One region of the Photobacterium sagamiensis genome, then DNA from elsewhere that is predicted to be linked to it. Evidence: predicted binding sites of a transcription regulator. Region 1 holds the regulator's gene; each other region holds the start of a gene.

Region 1 (7,437 bases):
ACAGCTTGAGCTGGCAGCAGATTTTTGTGGCTTATTCCTGAGTACACCAAAGTCTGGTGCCCTGCCATATGCCTCTATGTATGTCGGTGAAAGCGGCCTGCTGAATGACAAGCCGGCACAAGACATGAACAAGCTAATGGAGCAGTACAACATTGCTCAACATAAAGAATTCAATGAACCCGCTGACCACATTGCTGTTGAGCTGGATTTCATGGGCAACCTGATTATCCTGGCTAACCATCAAAAAGACGAAGAAAAGCGAGAAGAAGTGATGCAGGCGCAGTTGTCATTCGTGAACAACATGCTATTGAACTGGCTGCCAATCTTTGCCCAAGCATGTAAATCACGCGATAACTTTGGCTTCTATACCGCAGCTGTTGATCTGCTTGTTGCATTTTGTAAATTAGACTCGGCATTCCTTGCCGGAGAAGAATAATAATCTAATCGGTCATCATAAATACTGAACCACACTATCTCTAGTTGCCGGCATTAAATGCCGGCTTTTTTTCTTCATACCAATTCCATTAATTATCTATCCCCACTCCCTGCTTGTTATATCGGTTCAGCAAACGAACAGCTTTCATGACAATACCCTGACATTACCTGCTCGTGACTTTTATAGATTTAAACAACACTGATAACAAAGAGATATCTGCGATGCATAAACTCAATACGCTAGTAAAGCCCTCTCCATCGATGAAGAGCTGGTTTGTTAAAATGTCTTTGCCTCTGGTATTTTTATCTATGATATTGCTGGCTCCTCAAGTTAATGCCAGTGGCATAGCCGCTGATTCAATAGTTGCACAACGAGATACAGTAAACCGCATTAATTCAATCCAGCGGGATCTCACCAGCATCAGGCAGCAAACCCTGCAAGCTAACCCAGACTTGGCAGAACAATCTAAGCAGTTAGAGAGCAAGTTTCAGCAAAAAGCAGATGAAATCGGCTATGCGCCTGAAGAGTTCATAGCTAAAGCACAAGAGATCCAAGAGCAAGTTCAGGATACTTCCCTTAGCGAAGAAAAGCGCAGTGAGCTAATTAAAGAGTTTACAGCGGCCAAACAAACAATGGCGGAACAACGCCAGGCTATCATGGCCGACAAAGACCTAATGGGTATGCAGGAAAAGCTCCAGCAAGATACCTTCGCGGCAATGAAAGCCCAGGATCCCAAAACAGAGCAATTGGTTGATGAACTAAATAATTTAATCGAGACTATTCAGTAATAGCAAAGATTGGTTAAAGTGACTCACCGCGGCAAGTGTGCCGCGGTGAAGTTGGATTAGCAATCATCTTCATAATCGCTCAGATTAATTCCCATCTCCTTGGCCACATCGGCCCAGTAGGGCTCGGCTTCGCAAACACAACAATCACACCAGGGGGCAATCCCTTCATGCATACTTAACCGTTTGTTTCGTCTCGCAGTTCGGGAAATCTGATGCCCCTGCTCTTTGGTGGGGCCAGTTAGCGCTGTTACCATCGCTATTACTCCAAGCAGCCTGCTCAATATTAATTTTAATCTAAATTTGCTGACATGGACTTCGAGCTGCTCATTGGTAATTAAAGCTCAATAGCTTTATTCTGGCTAAGTAACTTCATCCCTTGGATATGTTTTACAAACCATTTCACAATTGCCAGAGCAGCAATGATAAGGCCAACAACCGGAATGACGTGAAGAGCCTTATCCAGAAAATCGCTGTGTACCCAATACTCAGCGCCAGCAACCATTCCTGTAGTAGTCGCTGCAGTTACACCCAGCACCACAAAGAAAGTAAAGAACAAGAAGAAGGTGCGAATAATGGTGTAGTAATGACTGTAAGTCAGTTCATCAGTGCCTTTATTCAACTGGTAAGCGGAATATATAACCGCAACAATGCCTGAAATCATTAAAGTTAAAGGCGTAAGAAAGCTCGCAATGTAAGCAAAGCGAACACCACTTTTATTATCACCGGACATAAATTTGACCCAATATCATCGTCGTTAATATGACAATTATCACACGAATTTCCGACACATCAAGCGAGCCCAAGTGTTACGATGATCCTGATCAAGCGTTTCCGCCAGAGTCCGCAATAACGACCTAAACAAACAAGGGACCAACCAACTATGTCGTCGTTACTGACCTGAAAAGCCTAGCCAAAATCTCTCATTAAAGACTTTAAAAAGCATTTATCCATGCATTATTATGAACCTAGTTTACTGAAGTTGCATAAAGATTGTTGATGTCTATCAAGTAATTTCCTCTTGGTATACAGAAACGTTGCACTGTGCGCTACACTCAGTAAAATGTGAACGCAAGCGATTACACAGTGAAACGCCTTTTGGGGCTAGCATTAATACCAAGCCGCTCGTTAGAGAAGCGGCTTTTTGACGTTTTATACTTTGTGAAATATCAATCGTACCAAATTGAATAAATAGGTAATTAACGGTTGCGTAGTTACTCAATTTGGTATCAGTTAAGAATTGGTCGGATCAGACCTCTGACCTACAATTATTAGAAGAATAAATATGGCAACGATTAAAGATGTTGCACGTATGGCTGGTGTGTCGACCACAACAGTTTCTCACGTGATCAACAAAACCCGCTTCGTGGCAGAAGCAACACAGAAAAAAGTACTGGCCGCCGTTGATGAACTCAACTACGCACCCAGTGCGGTAGCACGAAGCCTCAAATGTAATACGACTCGCACCATTGGTATGTTGGTAACCAAATCAACCAACCCGTTTTTTGCCGAAGTCATTCACGGTGTTGAAGAGTATTGTTACAAGGATGGCTACACCCTGATCCTTTGTAACACCGAAGGTAACTTATCTAAGCAACGTGATTACCTGCGCATGCTAGCTGAAAAGCGTGTTGATGGATTGCTTGTGATGTGCTCGGATATCGACCAAGAGCTACTTGACCTACTTGAACGTAAAAGTGATCTGCCAATGGTGATCATGGACTGGGGCCCGGAAAGCCCGCATACAGATAAGATCCAGGATAACGCTGAATTTGGTGGTTACATTGCTACCAAGCATTTTATTGAACACGGCCATGCTAAAATTGGCTGTCTGTCAGGTCATGTTGAGAAAGTCACCTGCCGTGAGCGTTTAAAAGGTTTCAAAAAAGCAATGGCAGAAGCCAATCTGGTCGTGAATGATGATTGGATTCTTGAAGGGGATTTTGAATGTGAGTCTGCTGTTGCAGCTGCTAACCAGTACATTGCAATGGACGAGCGCCCTACTGCCATCTTTTGTTTCAACGACATTATGGCAATGGCATTGATCAGTACTTTTGAGCAGGCAGGTATCCGCGTACCTGGCGATATTTCTATCATCGGTTACGACAACATTGAGCTAGCACCATACTTCTCACCACCGTTGACCACTATCCACCAGCCTAAACGTCGTTTAGGTAAGACGGCAGTCGAAATTCTGATGGAACGCGTGAAAGATAAGGATCATGCCCGACGTGTGTTTGAAATGGCACCTGAATTAGTGATTCGGAAATCTGTCAAAGACTTAAACTGATCCCACTGCGTACAACAAGAAGCCGACAAGTCATCACTTGTCGGCTTTTTTAGACACGAATATATCATCAGAAAAAATGCTCAATTCAATTTAACAGCGGCGTAAAACATATAAAAAAGCAAATAACTGGAAGCAGTATCACATTTCCAATAGCTTAGAGTAAGAACAAATACCTTATCTACGATAAACTTTATTAAGTCACGAACAAGGCAAACCACCCGAAAGAGTGGGACGCAAAGCTTCCGGCCTAAAAGAAAGTGGTTTTTTATAACTAACTTAACTTATGGTAGCGGGGTTACCGATGGATTTTTGCTCGGATACGGTCAAATTTTTACACACATTTGACAAAACTATTCGGCAACTTGCTAATCTGATTTCCTCGCTCCGATGTTAGGTGACTCAAAGTATTTTTCACCGAGAAGAAGCATGGATAAACCAGTACTAAAAGACACATTAAAATTATTTGACTGTTTAGAGTGCATTAAGTCACGCTCGATGTTTGGCGGTTTTGGTATTTTCGCCGGTGAAACTATGTTCGCTCTCGTAGTGAACGATAAACTACACTTGCGTGCAAATGCCGATAATGAACAAGAATTTAAGCAAGCCGGCCTTGAACCATACGTGTACAAGAAGCGCGGATTTCCGGTTGTCACCAAGCATTATGCTATTCCTGACCAATGGTGGAATGACCCAAGTAAAATTCTCTGCCAGGCAAAACGCTCTCTAGCGGCAGCCCAACAAGATAAAAAGACCAAAAGCAACACCGGTCCTAATCGTATCAAAGACCTTCCGAACTTACGTTTAGCCAATGAACGAATGTTAAAGAAAGCAGGCATTGATACCATAGAACAACTTTTTGATCTTGGCGCACTTGATGCCTACAAAGCTTTACAGCAAACGCATCAAGAATCATTAAATGTCGAGTTGTTATGGGCATTGGAAGGTGCGATCAGTGGTAAACATTGGTCTGTTATCACTGAACAGCGACGTACCGAGTTGTTGTCTGCGTTACCATAATCAATTGATCAACCATGAAAGAGGCGCATCACGCCTCTTTTTTTACCTCACAGATCTCTCTGTCTCTGCTTCTCCAGCAGACTATGCATAAAAGCTCGTATTACCTTATGTCAGGCTATGTCAAATATTGAACCCTCTCACAAAGCTGCTCATAAATGCATCAATAAGCTTTCAATTAATATGAAGGTTTGTAAAATCATGCGAGCATTATTTACTGAGAGGTTGCTATGTTCTGCTCCAAGCCTTTCCCGGGTCAAACAGATCACATATTTAGAGACAAATTTTATAAGTGGCCAAAGCTACTTCGCAGTTTGATCTTTATCAGTTTGCTACCACCGTTAATGGCGATGTTTTTTGTTTACAACCAGTTTGCACCGTTAGATCTGCTGTATGACACTCTTACCATCATTGGTGCATTTAACCTTTTAATGCTGTTTTGGGGCTTAATCCTTAAAATAAGAGCTAAAAAATATTGGTACCGTAATTACCATATTGGTAAAACCATGTTGTTAGCTTTACTTCCTGTGGTGGCCTGCGGTTATTTGCTAGCCACAGAACAACCTGATTCGCGGGTTGCACAGCAAGTTGAGATTCAAAGTGTTGAAATAACCATCAACTAATCGAATTAAAAGATATATTTCATAAATTCCTGAAATATTCATACCCTTAGCCCGGTCTTTGTTGCTGCGTTGGTATAGCATTGAGTTATGCCAGAACAACTACAGCAATAAGGATCCAAAGTGCGTATTTCAACCAAGCCTCGTTATTCCTTTTCTATTAAACCATTACTTTGGCTTCAAAAACGCCATTATGGGGAAGTCTTAAACCCCGCCCTGCTGTGGGGAAGACGTCCGGCACTGTTCTGGCTAGTTGCGGGTTTCTTTGGTTTTCTCGATCGTAAGTCATCACCTATCTCTCCCGTGATCCGCTCTTTAGTTGGTGTACGCGTATCACAGCTTAACGACTGTGCCTTCTGCGTTGATGCCAACGGCATGAAACTCGCCGAACGCTGCAACTCTGTCGAAAAAATTACAGCCCTTGCCCACTGGCAGCAAAGCGAATTATTCACAGAGCAAGAACAGATTGTTTTAACCTATGTGGAAGCGATGACGATCACAGGCCAGCGCGTTAGCGAAGAAATGATCGCCAATCTTAAAAAGTGGTTTGATGAAGATAGTATTGTTGAGCTGACGGCGTTAGCGGCATTCCAGAACTTATCCGCTAAATTTAATACGGCGCTTGATGTTCCTAGTCAAGAGCTATGTTCTTTACCTATACAAGTTGACGATGAGAAGGATTCATCAGCAGCTGAATCACAAACTAAATAGCAGAGGTGTCATCATGGATAGAAAAAAACTCCTGCTCCTCGTTACAATTATCACCCTGATTGGGCTCTGGTTCGCGTTTGATCTGGGGCAATACTTCACCCTGGAACAAGCTAAGGCTCAGCAACTAGCATTAAAAGACACCATTGCCGAACAACCTTTCTTGTCTAGTCTGGTGTACTTTGCCGTTTATGTGATTGTAACGGCTCTGTCATTGCCCGGTGCCGCCATCATGACGCTGTTAGGTGCTGCATTATTTGGTTTCTGGTGGAGCTTAGTACTGGTGTCTTTTGCCAGTTCTATTGGCGCAACGTTAGCATTTTTATTCAGCCGCTTTATTCTACGTGACTGGGTACAAGCTAAATTCGGTAATCGTATTGCTCCGATTAATGCCGGTATCGAAAAAGACGGGGCTTTCTACCTGTTCACCCTGCGTTTAATTCCCGTGTTCCCATTCTTTGTGGTAAACCTGTTAATGGGTTTAACCCCGCTGAATACCCGTATGTTCTACGTTGTGAGTCAGTTAGGTATGCTGGCAGGTACCGTGGTGTATCTCAACGCAGGTATGCAGTTAGGTGAAATTGAAACATTGAGCGGTATTATTTCAGCGCCTGTATTGGCCTCTCTTGCACTGCTGGGAATTTTCCCTCTCATTGCTAAGTTCATCATGAACATCATTACCCAACGTCGCGTATATGCTGACTGGCAGCGCCCTGATCAGTTTGATCAGAATATGGTGGTTATCGGTGCGGGTGCCGGCGGCTTAGTGAGCTCGTATATTGCCGCAGCCGTTAAAGCCGAAGTAACCCTTATCGAGAAACATCAAATGGGGGGGGACTGCCTCAATACCGGGTGTGTACCATCAAAAGCGATTATCCGCGCTGCACACTCCATGGCTGAAATTTCCCGTGCCCATGAATTTGGTATCACAACGGATAAGCCACAGGTCAATTTTGAACAGGTGATGGCACGTATTCATAACGTTATTGCTAAAATCGAACCCCACGACTCGGTCGAACGTTACTCCAAGCTAGGGGTTAACTGTGTCAAAGGCGAAGCACAAATCCTTTCCCCATGGGAAGTGGAAGTGAATGGCAAGCGCATCACCACCCGTAACATTGTTATCGCAACAGGTGCCCGTCCATTAGTCCCTAATATTCCAGGACTGCAAGATGTTAATTACTTAACGTCTGATACAATCTGGTCGCTTAAAGAGCAGCCAAAACGCTTGCTAGTACTTGGCGGGGGCCCGATTGGTTGTGAACTCGCGCAGAGCTTCAGTCGTTTAGGTAGCCGGGTAATCTTAGTCGAAATGGCGGAGCAACTACTCATTCGCGAAGATAACGACGCCTCACTTTTAGTCAAAGCAAGCATGATCAAAGATGGAGTTGACATCAGACTTGCCCATAAAGCGATACGCTTCGAGTCAGTTTCTGAAAAAGGTCTCACGCAAGACGATGACACACATGTTCAACGCGCTTATCTGGAAAACAACGGTGAACAAGTCATTATTGAATTTGATGCCGTTATGCTCGCCCTTGGTCGCGTGGCAAATGTTCAGGGTTTTGGTCTTGAACAGCTCGG
Region 2 (7,437 bases), on a different contig from region 1:
TTGTTATTATCAACACCCGTTACTTCAATCGTGGCACGCAGCACATCCATGATACGGCGGCGAGCGGTTTCTTCAGGAACCGTCTTCGGTGCTGCGTATTCTTGAATGATTAAGTAATCTTTATACTTATCAATAGCGGCATTGTAGTCAGGCAAATCAGCGTCATAAATGCGGTAACATTCAATACCTTCTTTCTTCGCCCACTTACTTAGCTTTGCAATGTTCTTTTTAAGACGGTTAGCAAAATCTGGCGCAACTTGTTCTTGCTCGATTTTACCTTCTTTCTCGCCTTCAAGCTGTTTTACGCCACCAGCGGTGATCAAATACGATTTGAGCACACAGTCTAGCGTACCGTTACGTAGTTTGAATTGCTTGTCAGCACGCATGCGTAAGCAGCTTAATAGCTCATTCGAGCCTGAATAGATTGCCGCTGTCGAACCGGCAAAAGCCAGCTTTAAGCGATTACCAAATTCGGTGTACAGTGAAATCAGCTCAGGCGTGGTACCTAAACGCTCACCATATGGAGGGTTACACAGTACAACACCGGCTTCAAAGCCCTCAGGGCTCACAAGCTGTGTCACATCACTGTATTCGAAATTAATCAGATCTTTCACACCGGCGCGGCCAGCATTATCGCGAGCAATGGTTAATACACGGCGATCCATTTCACGGCCGAAGAACTTGGTTTCAACTTTCGCAGGGCCACGACGTGCTTTAACTGATGCTTCTGCGTGAATTTCTAACCAAGCTTCTTTATCAAAGTCTTTAATTGATTCAAAGCCCCAGCGCTTACGCTTTAGGCCTGGTGCGATATCAGCCGCCATCATCGCCGCTTCAATGAGCAAGGTACCAGAACCACACATTGGGTCTAATAACGGCTTCTCTGGCGTCCAGCCACTTTTTATGACCAACGCAGCAGCATGAGTTTCACGCAGTGGCGCGGCACCCGCTTCAGTACGATAGCCGCGTTGGTGCAGACCGCTACCCGCCATGTCAAGGCCAAGTACCCCTTTTTCACCCGCCAAACGCATATGAATGCGCAGATCAGGTCGCTCACGGTCGATGTTAGGACGACGTAAATCAGCTTTTGTAAAACGGTCAACGATGGCATCTTTTACCTTCATTGCACCGTACTGGCTATTGCGGATTTCACGGTTAGTACCGTTGAAATCAACAATAATGCGCGTGTCACTACCAAAGTAGTCCGGCCAGTGAATAGCTGTCGCACCCAGATACAAGTCCATGTCGTCACGGACATTGAACTCACTAAGGACCTGAATGATACGGGATGATATGCGGGTCCATAGACAGCAGCGATAAGCAGTAGCCTGATCGGCCTTAAAACGGACGCCGGCATGAGCAACCTGGATGTCTTGAGCACCAAATTGTTCTAATTCTTCTGCAAGGAGGTTTTCAAGGCCTCGAGAGGTGATAGCTAGATATTGATTCATGGAATTCTTTTCACACTTAAGTTGGCGAGAATTATAACCGAAAACAGAGTAAATACCTCTTTCTTCACGAGCTTGATGACATCATTTAGCTAAAAAACACCAATTTTCGACCTCAATTGATTCAATCGAAGCATCACAGCTATCTCAGCCTTGAGTTCCAGCATCAACAATCACCAAAAATCCGTTTAAGCGGGAACAACCGTCCGGAAATATTATGACCTGCCGCACACTTTTCCTGCATTAAACTCACACCACAACCACTGTTCACTCAGGTCAACAATGTGATTATTTACACAAATCGTTCTCAACACCCTCTGGTGAAAGTGTGTACTCACACACCACCATGCCAATTGTTTCCACACCGAAACGCCGCCTGTTACCTGTTGATTTAAAACAGGAAAAACACAGTCGAACAGGTCCATGCACAAAACTTAACGTTGCTATGGTTGGTAATTGCTTACTGTTCTTATAACCCTTTTAACCTTCACCATTGAACTTCACCCTCACAATTTCCTGCGGGGAAACTATTGCTCACAAGGAAAGAATGGAGGTGTAATTAACTTTCATTAAATGCGGAAATGAGGAAATGTATCGTTGAGTCACAAATAATACGAGGCAAAAAACACATGTTTTCACTGCGTTTTTTCACAAAAAACGCAAAAAAGAGGCACAAAAAAATATCATCTTTTAGGATAATTTTGATAAAAATCACTTATTTCGTTCAGATATTCACCAGAATACCGACTCGAACCAAATCATCGGAGTCTGTCATTTTCTATGTTTGATTCAATAAGCTGATGTTTTCCTGCCAGATCCCTAAAAAAATGCTGGATACCTTCAGAAAAAGTTTCTCTGAATAGCCATATGAGCGAATAGTGGTTCTATTGGGAATATGGCTAACACAGTATAAAAACCACTGAAACTCGCCCCTTGGGAGCTCCTGGAAACTATGAATCATGCATCTTGAAATGCTTTGGGTATAAAACTGCAAACTGATCACGACTCTTCCCTGCTTTTGTTAGAAAACAAAAAGAAGACTATCGGATTAATTTGGAACTGGAGCGAAAATAGAGATTAGAAGTGATGGTATAGAAAGCTGAGGATAATGAATGCGCGGGCAAACGCCTTGCCTGTTAGGTGTTTTAGATCATTGATACGCGGTTAGCTAGCCGACCAAAGCCAAATTAAGCGAAACCTCTTCCTCATAGTGCTCCATACGGTCATTCATCACCTTAATAGTGTCGCAGAACGCCATCTCTTTGGAGTTTGATAGGGCTAAAGGCTCAATCTCTGTCATCATACAGAGGCTTGCGCAGCCACAATTTTCTATAACAAGGAATTTAGCTGTGCCATGAGGAGTCTGTAGAGTAACAATATCGCTGCTGGCTGGTTTACACTCTTCCGGCCGGGCTTCAAAAAACCAGCTTTTAGGCATCATAGGCTTATGGAAACGACTTGCGGCTACGGCATTAAGGGCCAGCTCTGCTTTACGTGGCACAGAAATATCGAGGTGGGAAATACTTTCTTTATACGTCTCGAAGACTGTCGCATCATCGACAGTAAATACGCACTGATCATACGCGCAGGGAATAAGATTCTTAGTCGGAATTGAAACGCGAAAAACCATATCGCCCCCTAGATCTAGCATCAGGGAATCATCCTTATGGTCGTAATACCACTTCCATGAGTCATTAGGTTTTAGCACGTAAACTCTCCAAAATCAGTTCGTTATATTGTTATCAAACGATATGGAAAAAACTTTAGAAGAATTTTACTGCTATGATTACAAAAGAAAAGGGGAAATAAATTCCCCTTCTTGGTGTTCGCTTAATGTATTTTTGACAAGGTCTGATTAAATATTAATCACAATGTCTTTAACTAATTTCGGACCGTGATAAATGAAGCCGGTATAGATCTGAACAAGCTTAGCACCGGCCAACATTTTTTCGCGAGCAGAGACTGCAGAATCAATCCCACCGACCCCGATAATAGGAAGAGCACCATCGAGAGCTTGAGCAAGAAGGCGAATAACTTCCGTACTTCGATTCTGAAGTGGACGACCACTCAACCCACCAGCTTCATCACAATGAGGCATACCTTGCACCAAGGCACGATCAAGCGTGGTATTGGTTGCGATGACACCATCAATCTCATTGCGGATCAATGAGTCTGCTATTTGCACAATCTCGTGATCTTCAAGATCAGGTGCGATCTTTAACGCCAGCGGAACATACTTATCATGCTTCTTCGCTAACTCTTTTTGTTTCAGCTTTAATTGGCCAAGAAGATCATCAAGCGCTTCGCCATATTGAAGAGATCGAAGACCCGGCGTATTTGGCGAGGAAATATTAACCGCAATATAACCGGCGTGTTGGTAAACTTTATCCATGCAGATTAAGTAATCTTCTGCGCCCTTTTCAACCGGTGTGTCTTTATTCTTGCCGATGTTAATACCAATTACACCGTCATATTTGGCTTTCTTAACATTCTCAACCAGGTTATCAACACCTAAGTTATTGAAGCCAAATCGATTGATAATCCCTTCGGCGGGAATAACACGAAAAAGACGAGGTTTATCATTTCCGGGTTGAGGACGAGGCGTTACTGTTCCGACTTCAACAAAACCAAAACCCATCGCGCCGAATGCATCAATACATTCACCGTTTTTGTCCAGGCCTGCTGCCAGTCCTACCGGATTTTTGAATGTGATGCCCATAACTTCAACAGGGTGATCGGGAACATGTTGACGATAGAAAAGATCAAGTGGAGTGCCGGTAAAGCGAGAAAAGTTCTGAATAGCAAGATCATGTGCTTTTTCTGCGTCTAGCTGGAAAATAGCGGATCGTGCGAGGCGGTAAATCATTGTACCTCCTTAAAAAAGCCCCGTGTAAACGGGATGACATTATTCACAGGTTTACCTTTTAACGCAAACGATTTCGGCAATAATGCTTATTCAATAGCAGAAAGGCCATTCTATCCGAAGACATAATGGCCTTTTAAACACAAATTACTTATTAACAGTATAGCTATACATTCGAACGGCAATTCAAATTAAGCAGCATCAATTCTCGCAATGCGACTGAGAACTTCGCAAACTCATGAGTTGTACCCACTTTGAACTCAGCTAACACGCTATCCCAACGCTGAATCGTAGTTTGGTTCATATCAATCCAGCTATCAATACTCTGCTCCGCTTCTTGCCCATCTTGCGAACTGGTAATCACTGCAGATGTAAGCTGGCGTTGCTGCCAATCAAGATCTTCACGGAAAGATGCACGTGCTAGTGCCTGCCAATGGTTTTCGACCGGCTGGTTGTGTACCTGCTTTAAGAACCAGTGCAGGGACAGCTTGGCACCAACGACGAAGTAGACTCTGGAGATATAATCAATATCTTTATCCAGCTCTTTCGCAATCTGCGCAATATCCATCGCTGAATACAAGCTGCTTAGCCGGGCAATATTATGAGCCAGACTTTCTGGTACACCCTGTTCAATCATCACCGCTGCTTGATCGTTATGTTCTTCCACCTCTTCCGTTACGAGGTAACATTCCAGGTTGTCAGCCAGTGTTTTCACAACAGGTAGATAAAAGTCAATTTGCTGCTCAATACCCATTGTGCGACTACGGTTACGCAAGATCCAACGAGTCGCACGGCGTAGCATACGACGACAGCGATACAACATCTCATACTGTACTTCAGCCGGGATCACGTTATCGAGTTCGCGGATCTGGTTAAAGAATGTATCAAATTTAAAGACTTTACGGCCGACGGAATATGCTGCAGATATTTCTACCATGGTTGCCCCGGTCTCTTCCTGCAGGCGGGTAACAAAGTTACAGCCCATTTCATTCGACATCTGGTTAGCCAGCGCAGTCGCAATCAACTCTTGTCTCAGCGGATGCTGATCCATTTGCGGACGGTATTTTTCCTGCAACTCTTTCGGGAAATAAGCCGGCAACAAACGGGTATGGTAAGGATCGTTAGCGATCTCATCGCTGACTAAATCCTCTTTAAGTACCATCTTACCGTATGCCACTAGCACCGCGAGTTCCGGACGGGTTAGCCCCATCCCAGATTTCTCACGCTCTGCTAACGTGTCGTCATCAGGTAGGTACTCAAGAGCACGATCAAGTTTTCCTTCACGCTCAAGGTGATGAATGAAGCGAATTTGCTCTTTCAGTAACTGTACCTGTTGCTGCTGAGTCACTGAAATAGACTCACTCTGACAGTATGCATTATCAAGAACGATCTCGCCGACTTCATCCTCCATACGTTCCAGCAGCTCATTACGCTGTTTGTAGGTCAAATCACCAGCTGCTACCAGGCTATTAAGCAAGATCTTAATGTTCACTTCATTATCAGAGCAGTCAACACCACCAACGTTATCAATAAAATCAGTATTAACCAGGCCACCGGTTTTGGCAAAATCAACACGGCCAAGCTGGGTCATACCCAGGTTGCCCCCTTCACCAACAACTTTGGCACGTAGCTCGCCACCATTGATACGAAGCCCGTCGTTAGCACGATCACCAACATCGGTGTGGGTTTCACTTTGTGCTTTTACATAAGTACCGATACCACCATTCCAAAGCAAATCCACTTCCATTTGCAAGATCAGGCGGATCAGTTCGTTCGGCGGTAGGCTCTGTTTACGCGTACCCAATAGTTTCTGAAGTTGTGGTGTCAGTTTGATCGACTTGCTGCGGCGCGAGAAGATCCCGCCACCTTCCGAGATCAGGCTTTGATCATAATCATCCCAGCTGGATCGTGGCAGATTGAACAGACGATCACGTTCTATCCAGCTCGATGCAGCATCTGGATTTGGATCCAGGAAGATGTGCATGTGATTAAACGCGGCAACCAATCGGGTATGTTTCGACAATAACATACCGTTACCGAATACATCACCGGCCATGTCACCGATACCCGTACAGGTAAAGTCAGTCGTCTGGCAATCAATGCCAAGCTCACGGAAGTGACGCTTAACGGATTCCCAGCCACCTTTCGCGGTGATCCCCATTTTCTTATGGTCGTAACCGTTTGAACCACCAGAGGCAAATGCATCACCTAACCAGAAATTGTAATCATCCGATACTGAGTTCGCTAAATCTGAGAATGTTGCGGTTCCTTTATCGGCAGCCACAACCAGATACGGATCATCTTCATCATGACGCACGACATTTGCCGGTGGCACAAGCTCACCACCAATGACGTTATCGGTCACATCCAGCAGGGCACGGATAAAACGTTTGTAACAACGCTGGCCTTCAGTCCAAATTTCTTCTCGTGTTGTCATTTGTGGCTGGCGTTTGCAAACGAACCCCCCCTTCGCCCCCACGGGAACAATCACTGTATTCTTAACTTGCTGTGCTTTAACCAGACCCAGAATTTCAGTTCGGAAATCTTCCTGGCGATCTGACCAACGTAAACCACCACGGGCCACTTTACCGCCTCTCAGGTGAACACCTTCTATATCCGGTGCATACACAAAGATCTCAAAGAATGGTACAGGTGCCGGAATATCAGGAATTTCAGACGGTCGCAGTTTCAGTGACAACCAAGGCTTCGCACTACCTTGATCATCAAGCTGATAATAGTTAGTGCGCTGGGTGGCCAGGATCATATCCATGTAGCGGCGGATGATCCTGTCATCATCAAGACTTTCGACTCGATCCAATTTCTTATTCAGTTTTTTGATGAGATCTTGTTCGGCTTTCTCTGAATGCGTATTGATCGGATCGAAACGAAACGTAAAGAGTTTAACCAAATCACGGGCAAGCTCACTATGACTCGATAATGTTTCTTCAATATAGTGCTGACTAAACGGGAAACCAACCTGGCGCATATAGCGCGCATAGCTTCGCAGAATGGTAATTTCACGCCCGGTTAAACCGGCACAAAGAACTAAGCGGTTGAAACCATCACTTTCCAGAGTCCCGTGCCAGATAGCTGAAAATGCTTCCTGGAAACGATCGCGTGCTTCAC
Region 3 (7,437 bases), on a different contig from region 1:
GTTTCATCACGACCACTGTTACGGATAATCACCCGATCAACATAAACCGCCTGTAAGGTTGCACGCGTTCCTTCAATGGCTTCGTTAAGACCATAAGTATTTTGCTTACCGCCTTTAGTAATAACCGCAAGGCTGGTTTCAGGACGCGAACTCGCGACCACGCCCACCAAGGTTAAATTCAGCCTGGTTTGCGGAGCATCTTGCTTAACCGGTTCTTTTTTTATGATCGGCGCATCTTGCTGATAGCGACCGAATAAATTCATACTCAGTACATCAGAGAGCGGAAAGGCCGATGTCTTGCCACCAGAAGCTGATGCCACTTGTGCCTGCCAGGGAGTAACATCTGTCGCGGGCTTCACAAATGACCACGCCAATCGTCCCAGAAGCCATGCCAACATCACGACCAATAGCCACGTCATTATTCGTGTCACTGTTTGTGCCGACAGCGGACGCTTGGAGTAAAGTGCTCCAAACCACTTTGTTGCAACCATTCTTAAATCCATTATTCCTGAGAATGCATATCGTGCGATTAGCCAACCTGATCACATAGAATACTCTTTCTGAAGATATTAAGGCAGTAGAGCAGGGCTGAAATCATTCAATATAGCCATCCAGATCACGTAAAAAACACAATTACTATCAATAGACTAGATCTATCCGGGAATTAATTCTCTTATTAATGTTGAAATTTCGACCCGATAACACCATTAACTAGACTTAACCCGCTGCTGACGCAGTCAATGCATTATGCTATTTTTATCGCCCAATTTTGGGTAAGGAGCCCGTTGTGAGTCGTCAATCATCGAATTCAGACCCTCTTGAGGTCCGTCTTGATAAATGGCTATGGGCAGCGCGTTTTTATAAAACTCGCTCAATTGCCCGAAACATGGTCGATGGTGGCAAAGTGCACTACAACGGCCAGCGTTCCAAGCCAAGTAAAATTGTCGAAGTCGGCGCTGAAGTCAGAGTAAGACAGGGCAACGAAGAAAAAACGATCATCATTGAGAAGCTGTCAAGTGCACGCCGGGGAGCGCCGGAAGCACAAACCTTATATAAGGAAACGGCAGACAGCCTTAAGCAACGCGAGCAACATGCACAAATGCGCAAGCTTAATGCTTTTGACAGTCCCTGCCCTGATAAGCGCCCTGATAAAAAGCAACGACGCGATATAATTAAATTTAAGAGCAGTAACTAATTGCTGGAGAAGACAAGCTAATGACAAACGATAATCTGTACCGTTACCTATTTGAAGGTGTATCTGTACGTGGTGAGCTCGTCCAATTAGGCGACACATATCAACACATCATTTCCAGCAAGGAATACCCGGCACCCGTGCAGAAGCTATTAGGCGAACTGCTTGTCGCAACCAGCTTGCTTACGGCAACGCTGAAGTTTGAAGGTTCGATCACGGTACAGCTGCAAGGTGACGGCCCGGTAAAGCTCGCTGTCATCAACGGTGATCACGATCAGAAACTACGTGGTGTGGCTCGTTGGGAAGGCGACGTTCCTGCTGAAGGCAATATCCATGATCTGATGGGTAAAGGCCACCTGGTGATCACCATTACCCCAACGAAAGGTGAACGCTACCAGGGCGTCGTGGGCTTGGAAGGCGACAGCCTGGCACACTGCCTGGAAGGTTACTTCGCAAATTCAGAGCAACTGAAAACCCGTATCTGGTTACGAACGGGAGAGTTTGCCAATAAAGCGACAGCGGCGGGTATGCTGCTTCAGGTATTGCCTGACGGCCAAGGTACCTCTGGTGATTTTGAGCACCTTGAACAGCTCACCGACACCGTAAAAGACGAAGAATTGTTTGGCCTTGAAGCACAAGACGTGCTTTTCCGCCTGTACCATCAGGAAGAAGTACAATTATTCGATCCTCAACCGGTTGAATTCCATTGCGGTTGTTCACGAGAGCGCAGTGCCTCTGCAATTTGCTCGATTGACCGCGCTGAAATCGAGCATATCCTGGCCGACAAAGGGAAAGTCTCGCTGCACTGCGACTACTGCGGTACCTGCTATGACTTTGATAGTATTGATGTGGCTGCGCTACTAGAGAGTGCATCTGAAGGCGATAACAGCCAAGTACACTAATTAATTCTCATCCCGTATAAACACCTGAAAATAGAAAAATAGCCGAATCCATTTCGGCTATTTTTTTACCTGAAGCACACTTTACCCCCCGCCGTTACACTCTCTTTCATGCTCTTTCCCCGGCTTTTTTTTAGAGAAATATTAATCTCATCCACTAGCGCAAACGTTTTACATCACTGTAAACTACCACCCACACAAGCTTTAAGACTTTTACTTAAGCTTAACATTTCAGTGGTTATTTTTTGATAAACATCCCTGAATTAGCCCTTTAGGGTTGCTAGCATGGTCAACAGTTAAACATCATCTTACCCAAGGAGCACCTATGACTGTCATCAACGTCGAAAAAAAGGTTGCAAAAAGCGTGGATCTGTCTAAATACGGTATCAATAATGTTACAGATATCGTGCGTAACCCTTCGTACGAAGCTTTATTCGAAGAAGAAACCAAGCCTAGCTTAGAAGGATATGAAAAAGGTATCGTAACCGAGCTTGGCGCAGTGTCTGTTGATACCGGTATTTTCACCGGCCGTTCGCCTAAAGATAAGTTCATCGTTAAAGATGATACTACCCGCGATACCCTATGGTGGGCAGACCAAGGTAAGAACGACAACAAAGCGATCGACCAGAACGCCTGGGATGATCTTAAATCACTGGTAACTAACCAGCTTTCCGGCAAGCGCCTGTTTGTGGTTGACGGTTACTGTGGTGCCAACCCAGATACCCGCCTGTGCACTCGCTTTATCACAGAAGTTGCCTGGCAGGCTCACTTCGTGAAAAACATGTTCATCCGCCCGACGGAAGAAGAGCTTGAAAGCTTTGAACCTGATTTTGTGGTCATGAACGGCGCGAAGTGCACCAATGAGAAGTGGGAAGAGCATAGTCTGAACTCTGAAAACTTCACAGTCTTTAACCTGACTGAAAAAATGCAGCTTATCGGCGGTACCTGGTACGGCGGTGAGATGAAGAAAGGTATGTTCGCAATGATGAACTACTTCCTGCCCCTTAAAGACATCGCATCGATGCACTGCTCTGCCAACATGGGCGAAAACGGTGATGTGGCAGTATTCTTCGGGCTATCCGGTACAGGTAAAACAACCCTGTCGACCGATCCTAAACGTGCCCTGATTGGTGATGATGAGCATGGCTGGGACGATAACGGTGTCTTCAACTTTGAAGGCGGCTGCTATGCGAAAACCATCAACCTGTCTAAAGAAGCGGAACCCGATATCTATAACGCCATCCGTCGTGATGCGCTGCTAGAAAACGTGACCGTTCGCGGTGACGGTGCAATTGATTTTGACGACAACTCGAAAACTGAGAATACCCGTGTTTCTTACCCTATCTACCACATTGAAAACATTGTTAAGCCAGTGTCGAAAGGTGGCCATGCAAACAAGGTGATCTTCTTGTCTGCTGATGCATTCGGGGTGCTCCCTCCGGTATCAAAACTGACACCAGAGCAAACTAAGTACCACTTCCTGTCGGGCTTTACCGCAAAACTAGCCGGCACTGAACGTGGTATTACTGAGCCAACGCCAACGTTCTCGGCGTGTTTCGGTAATGCGTTCCTGACCTTGCACCCTACCAAATATGCTGAAGTACTGGTGAAGCGTATGGAAGCGGCAGGTGCAGAAGCCTATCTGGTGAATACCGGTTGGAACGGCACGGGTAAGCGTATTTCGATTCAGGATACTCGCGGTATTATCGATGCCATTCTTGATGGGTCTATCGACCAGGCTGAAACTAAAGATATCCCAATCTTTAACCTGGAAGTACCAACATCACTACCAGGCGTTGATCCTGCCATTCTGGATCCACGTGATACTTACGTTGATCCTCTGCAGTGGGAGAGCAAAGCAATCGATCTGGCTGAGCGCTTCATTAATAACTTCGATAAGTATACTGATACTTCAGAAGGGGCCGAGCTGGTCGCTGCGGGTCCGCAGTTAGACTAATCTCACTACTATATTCTAAGCCCCTCACTTGAGGGGCTTTCTTTTTTTACTTCCGCAATACCGACAAAACCAAACATTCCAAGAAAAACGATCATCTCTATGAAAACCAATGTATTTCCTTGCAGCTCACCCGCTTTTACGCCACTCTGAGTAATGCCAAACTGACTCATATCCGCTTGGTATAAAAGAAGGAGGGCATCAATGCGTACAGTGGGGAAAATTTTCGCAACCATCGTGGTACTACTGCTATTAAGCTGTACTATTATTCTGACATTACTCCACACCCAGTACGCCACCGCCATCATCAGCCGTAGCATTAATACCTTTACTGACTATCAGCTTAAGGCTGATAACATTGCCTATCACATCAGCGATCCCTGGCACCTTCAACTAGAGCAGCCTCAGCTAAACTATCGCCAAGTTCCTGTGTTAAGAGCAGACCAGTTGCAGTTATGGCTGGCCCCTTTGCAATTATTCAAGCAAGGCTGGTATTTCGACAGCGTATTAATAGATGGTACGGAACTTCAACACTCCGTAAATCTTAAGGCTCTGCCCACTCTTTATATTTCGCGCCTGGCATTAAATAACCTGAATATCACTTCGCCAGCCATCAGCCTGCAAGATGCCCGCTTGCAGGTAGACAACTGGAATAGCCTGGCTCAGCCGTGGGGACAATTTAGTGGTGACTTCCAACTGTCAGCTTCCCAGCTCAGCTGGCAGAATATCATTCTGGATAATGTCCTCATTGATGGTGACTACTATGATCAAAAATGGAAATTGTATGGTTTTTCTTTTGACTGGCAACACGCCAGCCTTAACGGTCAGGCCGAGTACTTAGCTTCCGGCGCGCAACCTGACTCTCTCATTCTGCACCAACTCACTCTGACAGGATTACAATTACAGAATCCAGCTCTGCTTGAGCAATTCAAGGCACAACTTGCACAATTAAAGGCTACCGATTTCACCGTGAATATCAAACGTCTTGATATCCTGGAAAGCAGCGTGGAAGTGCCTGAGTATGCCTTAAATACAGTGAATTTATCGCTGCAAGACTGGCACTGGCCAGCGACTTACTGGCAGCAACAAAACGCTCACCTGTCCCTCAGTGCCAGCAGTATTCAATGGCAAGAGACTGTATTTGAAGAACCACTGGTTGAACTGTTTTTTGCACCGCAACAAATCACCATCGATGGCTTGTCGGGTAAAGTCTTGGACGGTTTTATCCAGACCGATGGCGCATTAACGCCTGATCTGCTGGCACTCAATCAAGTCACCATCAATGGCATTAAATGGCTGCGCCCCGAACAATGGCGCCAATCCGCCTCCACACTGAACAGGGTATTTGATGATATCAGCATAACAAAGTTGGATGTGGGCTACGCCCAGTTGACAGATAACAACCCATTATTCCCTATCCAGTTGACCGGGCTGAATATCAATGGCGAAGATCTGCTCCTCAAACGTCATGGACAATTGGGATTATGGCAGGGCGAACTGAGCGTCAGTGCCAGCTTTGCCAGTGTTAACCGAGTCACGATGATTGAGCCGTATATTATGATGCAAAGCCAGGCTGGAAACTGGCAGCTTACGCAGGCAATCGTCCCCTTCAAAAACGGCTTGCTGGACGCAACGGGGGAAATCCAGCTTGATCGGCCAGGTCAACCCTGGCAGTTATACCTCCAGGCAGACAGTATGCCGGCCAGCACTTTACCTTATTGGTTCCAGCTGCCTCTGCCGTTAAGCGGCGCAATGGATATCACATTATCAGCCACAGGACTGGCACAGCATCAGACCAGCCTGGCTTACAGTTTAAGCGGTGAGTTAACCGCCGCATTCCGGCAATTACAGTCGCGAGAACTGACGACTGAGCAGCTATGGCAACTCTGGAGTCAGCCCGGCAAAGAACTGACTGATATTGATTGGCAATCCCGCAACAGATCAGACAATTCATCAAGACACTTAGCAAATAACGCATCAAACAGCACGGCCGAAGCGTCAGCGCCGGTTCAGCCGTTTTCGGCAACACCATTGCAAATTACCGCCGATCGCGGGCGCTTGGTGATTGATCCAATGACGCTGAGCGGCAGCGGGATTGAAGCAAATATACAGGGAAAATGGGATCTGGCCAATTCGGCAGAACAAGCCGTTAAGCTGGAGGCAAAGCAAGGCTGCCAGCAGCTCATCCGCGAGTGGCAAGGTGATCAACGACGGCTGTCGCTATCTTCCTGTAATGGAAACAACATATAAGTACCGGTAAATGTGGAAGCCCGTTGCTCACCACTGTAAACACTCACTTCGACCGTCACCCGACCTTTGCGGCCACTCGCCAGGCGATCAAAATCGCCGCTCAGGGTTTCGACGGAAGCCACGGCACGTGGACGCTCTTTCACCGGTGCGATATAACGGATATGGCTATCCACCAGCACAATGTCAGCCTGCAGTTTGCGTTCTTTAATCAGCATCCAGATAAAGCCCCAGCCCGCTAACGTCGCCATGGTAAAAATACTGCCGGCAAACATAAACTCACTCGGGTTGAGGTTAGCATTGATCAGTGCACTGACTTCAAAACGGTAACCGGTGTACTGGCTGATTTTAACCCCCATCTTTTCACTGATCGGGATTTGATATTGCCATAACTCCTGTAGCTCCTGACACCATTCCGGGTGGCGCACGACATCGGTTAGCGGGTCAAGGTGCTTCAGCATTTGCTGGTGACGCACCGGGCCGCGTTCATCACTTAACTCGCCCTGGCTGGCAAAGCTGTTTTTCAGATAAAACGGGATCGCATCTTCCCGGGAATTACAGACCAGACGCTTCGCGCCTTCCTGCCGTGCCAGCGACTCTAAGGCCATCAGGACCAATGCCCCCATGCCCTTATGACGAAATTCAGGGTGCACCGCCATGAATCGGATCTGCCCGTCATTATCCGGGGTCATATAAAGCCGACCGATAGCAATGGTTTCGCCTTTATCATCCACTATCATGCGATGGCAGCTCAGCTCATCGTAAGCATCCCGCTCAGAACCAACAGGCATGTGCCATGGTTCACGCAAAATACGCCAGCGAAAATTATAGTAGCTCGCTAACTCAGTATCCGTTTGTGGTGTGATCAGTCGAAACATGCCATCCCTCTCTCGCATTGCCCGGTAGGTTATCGTTATCCATCTCGAACCAGAACAGCCTGGCTAATAAATGATAGTTTGCCACTACCATTAAGCACAAAGCTTTATCAATCAGATTGATATTAAACCTGAAGCCAAAATGTCACTGGGCCATCATTCAATAATGCCACTTTCATATCAGCAGCAAAAATACCGGTTTCAGTCTGAATTTCTTTATCCATACAACATTCGACAAAATAATCGTACAAGCGTTCCGCATCAGCGGGG
Region 4 (7,437 bases), on a different contig from region 1:
AGCCTGCAAGTTCAGTGTTTGGCGGTTTCTGGGATGACGGACTTTGACCGTTTCAATCAGTCATCTTCATTGTGTTTAGGTACTAGTATAGAAGCCACGGAAACTCGCCCTTTAAACGTCTAAACATACCTTTCCGCAATCGAAGAGCATGATTTCGGGAGCCAGTTCTAACCGTGTGCTTCTTAGATCCCGTATACGTTCCTCACTTTACGGAATCTAAGAAGTTTGGATCGGAATTAGTCAACAAGCCCGCCACAAACACCGACGCGTACAACTTAGTTGCATATTAATGTATCAATTAAATTGATACAGATTACATATCTCTCTTGCTTTCTCTAATCATGCGCAAAGCTTCACGCTTAATACAGTCACGTAACGGATTTTCGACAGTATCTGCTCGCCATATAAACGATAAGGTCCGCTCCATATTTAATTCTGGTACATTCAAGGCGACCAGTTCACCGCGTTCAATAAACTTAACAACATCCAGGTAGGGCAGGCAACTCAAGTAGAGGCCATTCGCGACTAAAGTACGAAGAACGGAGACTTGTTCATATTCACGATAGACATCAAGATCATCAATCACACCATGGATTGCACTCTCGAAAATTTTCCGCGTGCCGGCACCTTGTTCACGCAAGACCCATTTGGCCTGTTCAAGCTGGGCAAAACTGACTTTTTCATACTGAGCATACGGATGATGTTTAGAAGCGATAATCACTAAATGGTCGTGACACCACACTTCTTGCTGGAGACGGCTATCATCACAACGCCCCTCTATGATACCAAACTCATACTTAAAGTTTTTTATACCATCGATGACTTTCTCTGTATTTCTTACTTTGAAATTAATACGCAGCTCAGGAAAGTTACTATCAATATTGCTGATAAGCTCTGGCAGTAAGTGCTCTGCGGCCGTCTGACTTGATGCCAGCGCAATCTCGCCACTGACTAAATGCTGCTCGTAAAAGCCTAATTCGATCTGCTGGGCATCAAATAATAGCTGTTTCGCCTTTGGCCTTAGCCATGTCCCCCAGTATGTCAGCGCCATTCGCTTTCCCTGGCGTTCAAACAATGGCCTGCCGAGTAATTTTTCTAACTGAGCAAGCGCCATACTGGCTGCAGACTGAGTAAGCGCTAACTCATCAGCAGCTTTACTGACGCTGCCCGAGCTGGCTACTTCTTCGAATACCGCCAATTGCTTCAAAGAATATCGCATTGCGACTCCTTCCTTTCTGAACCCTATGATTAACCGGTACTTTAACATTTTCTGATATCAATTTTTATGATTAGGAGTAAGAAAAAAATCAATTTTACTCACACCTTTATCCCCCCTTAAGCTGAAGCCACGTTAAACGCATTCATCTCGATATAAGGAGAAGCAATGACTCAGTTACCCCCCTTTTTGTTTAATTCACCCGGCAATGTTGTCGAATCGAAATGGAGATCATATCGATGAGCTCGGCAATAAATACAGATTCCAATTACAGTCCGATGGAAATGATGAAACAGGCAGAAAAATATGCCGTTAGTAAAGCATCAAAGTCGACGAGCAAAACAATCGCATTAGCGATCACTGCCGGTGTTTTCATTGGACTCGCCTTTGTTTTCTACCTCACGGTGACGACAGGTAATGGCGAAATAAACTGGGGGATCAACCGCTTATTTGGTGGGTTAGCCTTTAGCATGGGCCTGATTTTAGTCGTCATCTGCGGTGGTGAGCTGTTTACCAGTACAGTGCTGTCTTCTATCGCCAGAGCCAATAAGCACATCACCACCGGACACATGCTAAAAACGTGGGCAAAAGTGTATTTCGGCAACTTCCTGGGTGCGATGCTGCTATTACTTCTGGTCTCCATGGCCAGCCTTTACCAGCTCGATGGCGGCCAGTGGGGATTAAATGCGCTAAACGTTGCCCAGCACAAACTGCATCACCAGCCATTGGAAGCCTTTTCATTGGGGGTTTTATGTAACCTATTGGTTTGTCTTGCTATTTGGATGACATTTTGCTCGAACAACATGATGACAAAAATGGCCATCATGGTTTTACCCGTTGCGATGTTTGTCAGCACCGGTTTTGAGCACAGCGTCGCCAACATGTTTATGGTGCCACTGGGTATCACTATCCAGAACATCGCCCCAGACTCATTCTGGTTAAACCTCGGTGTGTCACCAGAACAATACGCCGATCTCAATATCCATAACTTTATCTTTGCCAACCTTATTCCCGTCACTCTGGGCAATATCGTTGGCGGCGGGGTTCTCGTCGGGCTTAGCTACTGGGCTATTTTCAGCTCGCCTAAAGAGCACCATGCAACAGCGACCATCATCACACCCGACTTCTCAAATTCTACCGTTTTAAATAAGGACACGACTATGCTTCAGGACAACCTACTTGTTAACGATCACATGCGCCCTGCGACTACAACCCTTCAGCCAGGCATGCCTGTTGCCGAAGCGCTTGATATCTTGATTAACGAAGAACTTTCAGGTGCACCGGTACTATCAAGCGACCAGCGTTTAGTCGGTTTCTTCTCTATCCATGACACCTTGGTTGACCTTTGGTGTAGTGACTATGTGCCAAATGCTGAAAGCAAAGTGCAAGACTTAATGAAACATGAAATCCAGACCGTTAGTCCGGATAACACTATTCTTGATATTGCTGAGTATATGAGTATCGACAAAAATATTCTGTACCCGGTCACAAGTGGTGGCATTGCAACCCGACTGACTACGCTTTCGTTGAATGAGCGTGCCCGTACTATGGTGGTAAACCGTCCGCACAGTTTCCCTGTAGTGAAAGATGAGGTGCTCGTTGGTATGATCTCACGTAATGACATTATCAAAGCACTTCGCCCGGTCTATGGCAAACAGATCCCAGTTATCGTCTCAGAGAAGAAATCCCAAGAGTGTGAAGTAGCCTGATAAACAAACCTGCCAGACTATTGGCCCAATCGGGATAATAGTCTGGCTCTGCACCGTTTCCACATTACGAACTCGGTGATCGAAATTACGCCAGTCTCAAATTTTTCCGGCCGCTGCAGCCACAATAAACCCATTCCACTACCGCCACAGAACGCCCCATGTAAAATGCCGACATTTATCTCGCCATTACTCTATTTATCCATGATAAAATTATGGTATAAACACGGCGCAAACGATTGCGCGACCTGTTAATTCAATCTGATGCAGTATATCCGTTGTTACCATTCTCTGTTGTCATAGCTAAGAGGAAATGAGCCCAAATGAAAAGCGACATTCAAATTTGCCGCGACACCCTACTCACTCCTATCGACCAGATTGCCCAACTTGCAGGTATTAATCCTGAAGATCTGACACCACAAGGCTCCTTGAAAGCCAAAGTTAAACCTTCAATTCTTAAACGCCTCGCTGATAAACCTGAAGGTAAGTTGGTGCTAGTGACAGCCATCACCCCGACCCCACTCGGTGAAGGTAAAACGGTAACCACCATTGGCCTATCTCAAGGGCTAGCCAAAGTGGGGAAAAAAGTCATTGCCTGTATTCGCCAGCCTTCTATGGGACCGGTCTTTGGCGTGAAAGGCGGCGCGGCCGGAGGAGGCTACAGCCAGGTCGCCCCAATGGAAAAGTTAAACCTGCATTTGACCGGCGATATTCATGCAGTAACCGCCGCCCATAACCTTGCGGCGGCAGCGATTGATGCCCGCTTGTACCATGAAGAACGCCACGGTTATGAGCAATTTGCCCGTAGAACCGATCTGACACCGCTGCGTATCGATATTAATCGTGTGGTCTGGAAGCGAGTCATGGATCACAATGACCGCGCACTGCGTAAGATCACTGTGGGACTAAATGAGCCGGGCAAAACCATAAATGGCTTTGAACGCGAAGACGGTTTTGATATTTCTGCAGCATCAGAATTAATGGCGATCCTGGCCTTATCTAACGATCTTGCTGATATGCGTGCGCGTATCGGCCGTATCGTACTGGCCTATAATATTGATGGCCAGGCGATCACTGCCGACGATCTTCAAGTTGCCGGTGCCATGACCGTCACTCTGTGCGAAGCCATTGAGCCGACACTGATGCAAACGCTGGAAGGCGTACCGACTCTTATTCATGCCGGGCCATTCGCCAATATCGCCCATGGTAACTCATCCATTATTGCCGATCGTATCGCGCTGAAATTAAGTGAGTTCACCGTTACTGAAGGCGGTTTTGGCTCTGATATGGGCTTCGAGAAAGCCTGCAACATCAAAGCGCAACAAGCCGAACGAGGCCCTGATTGTGCGGTCATGGTTGCAACACTGCGTGGATTAAAAGCCAATTCAGGGCTGTATGATTTACGTCCGGGTCAGCCACTGCCAGAAACCATTTTCGCCCCGGATGAAAAAGCGCTCATCGCGGGTTTTGAGAACCTGAAATGGCACATTCGTAATGCCGCCCAATACGGTTTACCGGTTGTTGTAGCCATTAACCGCTTCCCGCAAGATAGCGATGCTGAACTTGCACAACTAAAAGCAATGGTTAATGCCCAGGACTTTGGTACTTATGTTGATGTGGCGATCAGCGAAGCTTTCGGTAAAGGCGGTAACGGAGCCATTGAACTGGCTCAAGCCGTGGTAACAGCCTGTGAAACACCGGCTGACTTTAAGCCGCTTTACAGCCTGTCACAGACTTTAGAAGAGAAACTGATGACAGTCGCCGAGGTGGGATATGGTAGCCGAGGTGTTGAATTGTCTGAACGTGCCAAACAACAACTGGCAGAGCTAAAAGCTCAGGGCCATGATAATTTAGCGGTCTGCCTGGCAAAGACACCATTATCAATCACCCATGATCCCAGCATAAAAGGCGCACCGAGAGGTTTTCTTCTGCCAATCCGTGAACTAAAACTCTGTGCAGGAGCTGGCTTTGTTTATGCTTTATGCGGCAATGTCATGACCATGCCAGGCCTGCCTGAAAAGCCGGCTTATATGGCATTAGATATTGATGACAATGGAAATATTGTTGGCTTAAGCTAACCGCCTTAAAGCGAGTCAATTCAAAACTCTTCCTGCCATCCACATCCAAACACGAAAGGGCTACATTCAGTGGCTCTTTCTTAAACCTCCCCACTGTAAAATTGTCATTCCGCATCTATTGCCTTAATCCCTTTACCTAAATTACGATTGTAGAAGACAAGAACAACGTAATAACCTTGCAAAAACAAGGTTAAATACAAGTAAATCAATAGCATATCGCGTTATTATTTAAGCTTTCATCACTCAGTTATATTTAGTGCAAAATCAGCGGCTACGCGTCGACAGATCAAGCTTTTTTTAACTTAACCTGATAATCTCGACCGCAGAACATAACAATATTAAGGCCTTTTATTATGGAAATGACAAACGCTCAACGTCTTATTCTTTCTAACCAGTATTCTCTGATGTCTCAGATGAACCCTGATAACGCAGAAAAATACCGTCGGCTTCAGACTATTGTAGAGCGCGGTTATGGCCTGCAAATGCGCGAACTGGACAAAGACTTCGGTTGTCTTCCTGAAGAAACCTGCCGCAATGTTATTGACTTCATGGAGATGCATCACGCGCTGCAGGAATCTTATAAAATGCTCGATGATGCCAACCAGCAACTCGTAGAGCCTCGCCGCCTGCAATTTCTGGGCTTTGATGCCGCCACGGAATCACAACTGGTTCACTATGTGCGATTCTTAACTGACGAAGAAGGTCTGTATCCTCAGTTTGATAAATCTGAGCACCAGTTCAACAGCCAGGTATCAATGTTAGAAAAATATCAACGTATGCTGCAAACTTGGCGCAACTGCCCTCGCCAATATCATTTATCCGCCACTGAGATACAACAAATCCTAAATGCCTAGCGATATTATTATTTAGCAGTATTTGCATTAGTTATTATTCTATAGATATATATAAACCGGAGTCTCTACTCCGGTTTTATTTTAACAAATATCCGTCAGCAATATAAATAAACACCAAAATATACCGCGAGTAAATAAACAGCAATCATTTTACTAATTCCCTCACTGATCAGTATTTTTTTGTATCTATTATCGTTAAGAATGCGTATAAGTATAAACTCACACCAATAAGGAGTAACGAACGACACATTTCAATTATTCCACCTATGAAAACAATTAACACCTTATAAGATTAAAAATAAGTTAGATCATTTAAGTTTAATCTCGCGAACTAAGCTTGTATATAAAACCTATCAAAAATGGAAATAGTATTAACACTATGATTCGATTGCTTCTGTTATTGCTAATTATTTCGCCAGGTTGCTTTGCTGCATCAACGAATCATTTAATAATTCTAACAACGTTTACTGAATCATCAATTACACCAATCACTCTGGAATTTCAGAAGCAATACCCAGATGCAAATATAAAAGTTCTTCACCGCCGGGTAGAATCAGGCGTTCGCTTGCTGGAAAAAAACGGTCATGATATTGATATTGTGATTACATCATCGCAATCATTACTCCAACCTTTGATTGAACAAAAAAAGCTGACTGCTCTCTCTGCCGACATCGCGCATTCGCAACTCATACAGCCCTTTAAGCAAAGTCAGTCAGAGAACATCGTTATCTTCGGTTACTCAGGCTATGGCTTGATGTGGAATAAAGATTACCTAGCCAAGCATCATCTTGATATACCGACCCACTGGGAAAGTTTGACCCACCCCCAATATTTTCGGCATGTGATCATGAGCAGCCCGTACCGCTCTGGTACCACACATCTCATGGTTGAAAACATTCTGCAACGATATGGCTGGAAAGATGGCTGGAAACTACTATTGCAAGTTGGTGGTAACTTAGCTTCAATTTCTGCCCGTAGTTTTGGGGTGAGCGATGCCATTTCTCGTGGTTTGGCAGGTATTGGCCCTGTCATTGACAGCTTCGCCTACGAAAGCCAGAAACAATTCCCTTTTATAGGATTCAATTACCAGAACCACAGTCCGCAGATCCCGAGTTATATCGCAGCAGTCAACAATATTAATCAGGCCAATCATAGTCTGGCATTTATTGATTATTTACTCTCTGATGAGGTGCAGGAAAAACTACCGGCGAGTTCGCTGCATAAATATGGCCTAAAGCAAAAAACAGCACATTCTTATACGCACCAAGCGCTGAATATGACCCTTATGCGTCACCGGGAAGTACTGGTAAAACACCTATTTGAGCAAACTATCAGTCATCAATTAGTATTATTAAACCAGGCTTGGCAGCTGATCCACAAACTCAACACGGCGCAAAACCTGACAGACGAGCACCGCCGCCAATTTAATTTAGCGATCCGTCTGGCTTCGACCCCACCCGTCACGGAAACTCAGGCCAATAGCGAGTCGTATCATGAACTTTCGCTATCCCGTACGCATGTGCAAACGGCAAGGCGTATTAATGCCTGGCGCCGTATTATGCGTAGTCAACTTGAGCAATCGA

The links. The regulator PurR, encoded in region 1, represses purine synthesis genes. The targets are predictions, from matches to a motif close to TNANGNAAACGTTTNCNTNA.
Region 2: a site for PurR is predicted at 4,374-4,393, ahead of pyrD (quinone-dependent dihydroorotate dehydrogenase). Genes of this name have one in related genera too.
Region 3: a site for PurR is predicted at 2,250-2,269, ahead of pckA (phosphoenolpyruvate carboxykinase (ATP)). Genes of this name have one in related genera too.
Region 4: a site for PurR is predicted at 3,150-3,169, ahead of L4D76_RS17205 (formate--tetrahydrofolate ligase). Genes of this name have one in related genera too.

What each region holds. Positions count from the first base shown of each region.
Region 1 covers NZ_JAKJSP010000047.1:5,632-13,068, forward strand. The annotation lists gene torD (molecular chaperone TorD) at 1-436, shown strand, start outside; gene L4D76_RS20745 (hypothetical protein) at 658-1,224, shown strand; gene L4D76_RS20750 (hypothetical protein) at 1,281-1,478, opposite strand; gene L4D76_RS20755 (hypothetical protein) at 1,559-1,954, opposite strand; gene purR (HTH-type transcriptional repressor PurR) at 2,507-3,511, shown strand; cyclic di-GMP riboswitch class I at 3,710-3,814, shown strand; gene L4D76_RS20765 (TfoX/Sxy family DNA transformation protein) at 3,938-4,528, shown strand; gene L4D76_RS20770 (hypothetical protein) at 4,756-5,148, shown strand; gene L4D76_RS20775 (carboxymuconolactone decarboxylase family protein) at 5,269-5,856, shown strand; gene L4D76_RS20780 (dihydrolipoyl dehydrogenase family protein) at 5,870-7,437, shown strand, end outside.
Region 2 covers NZ_JAKJSP010000024.1:92,144-99,580, reverse strand. The annotation lists gene rlmKL (bifunctional 23S rRNA (guanine(2069)-N(7))-methyltransferase RlmK/23S rRNA (guanine(2445)-N(2))-methyltransferase RlmL) at 1-1,451, opposite strand, end outside; gene L4D76_RS12475 (cell division protein ZapC) at 2,617-3,156, opposite strand; gene pyrD (quinone-dependent dihydroorotate dehydrogenase) at 3,304-4,314, opposite strand; gene L4D76_RS12465 (NAD-glutamate dehydrogenase) at 4,478-7,437, opposite strand, start outside.
Region 3 covers NZ_JAKJSP010000027.1:76,548-83,984, reverse strand. The annotation lists gene gspC (type II secretion system protein GspC) at 1-491, opposite strand, end outside; gene hslR (ribosome-associated heat shock protein Hsp15) at 788-1,195, shown strand; gene hslO (Hsp33 family molecular chaperone HslO) at 1,216-2,094, shown strand; gene pckA (phosphoenolpyruvate carboxykinase (ATP)) at 2,417-4,048, shown strand; gene L4D76_RS14200 (hypothetical protein) at 4,057-4,281, opposite strand; gene L4D76_RS14195 (AsmA family protein) at 4,250-6,295, shown strand; gene L4D76_RS14190 (bifunctional GNAT family N-acetyltransferase/hotdog fold thioesterase) at 6,250-7,170, opposite strand; gene dtd (D-aminoacyl-tRNA deacylase) at 7,293-7,437, opposite strand, start outside.
Region 4 covers NZ_JAKJSP010000035.1:28,443-35,879, reverse strand. The annotation lists gene L4D76_RS17215 (LysR substrate-binding domain-containing protein) at 314-1,219, opposite strand; gene focA (formate transporter FocA) at 1,456-2,925, shown strand; gene L4D76_RS17205 (formate--tetrahydrofolate ligase) at 3,246-5,000, shown strand; gene L4D76_RS17200 (YfbU family protein) at 5,354-5,854, shown strand; gene L4D76_RS17195 (ABC transporter substrate-binding protein) at 6,234-7,437, shown strand, end outside.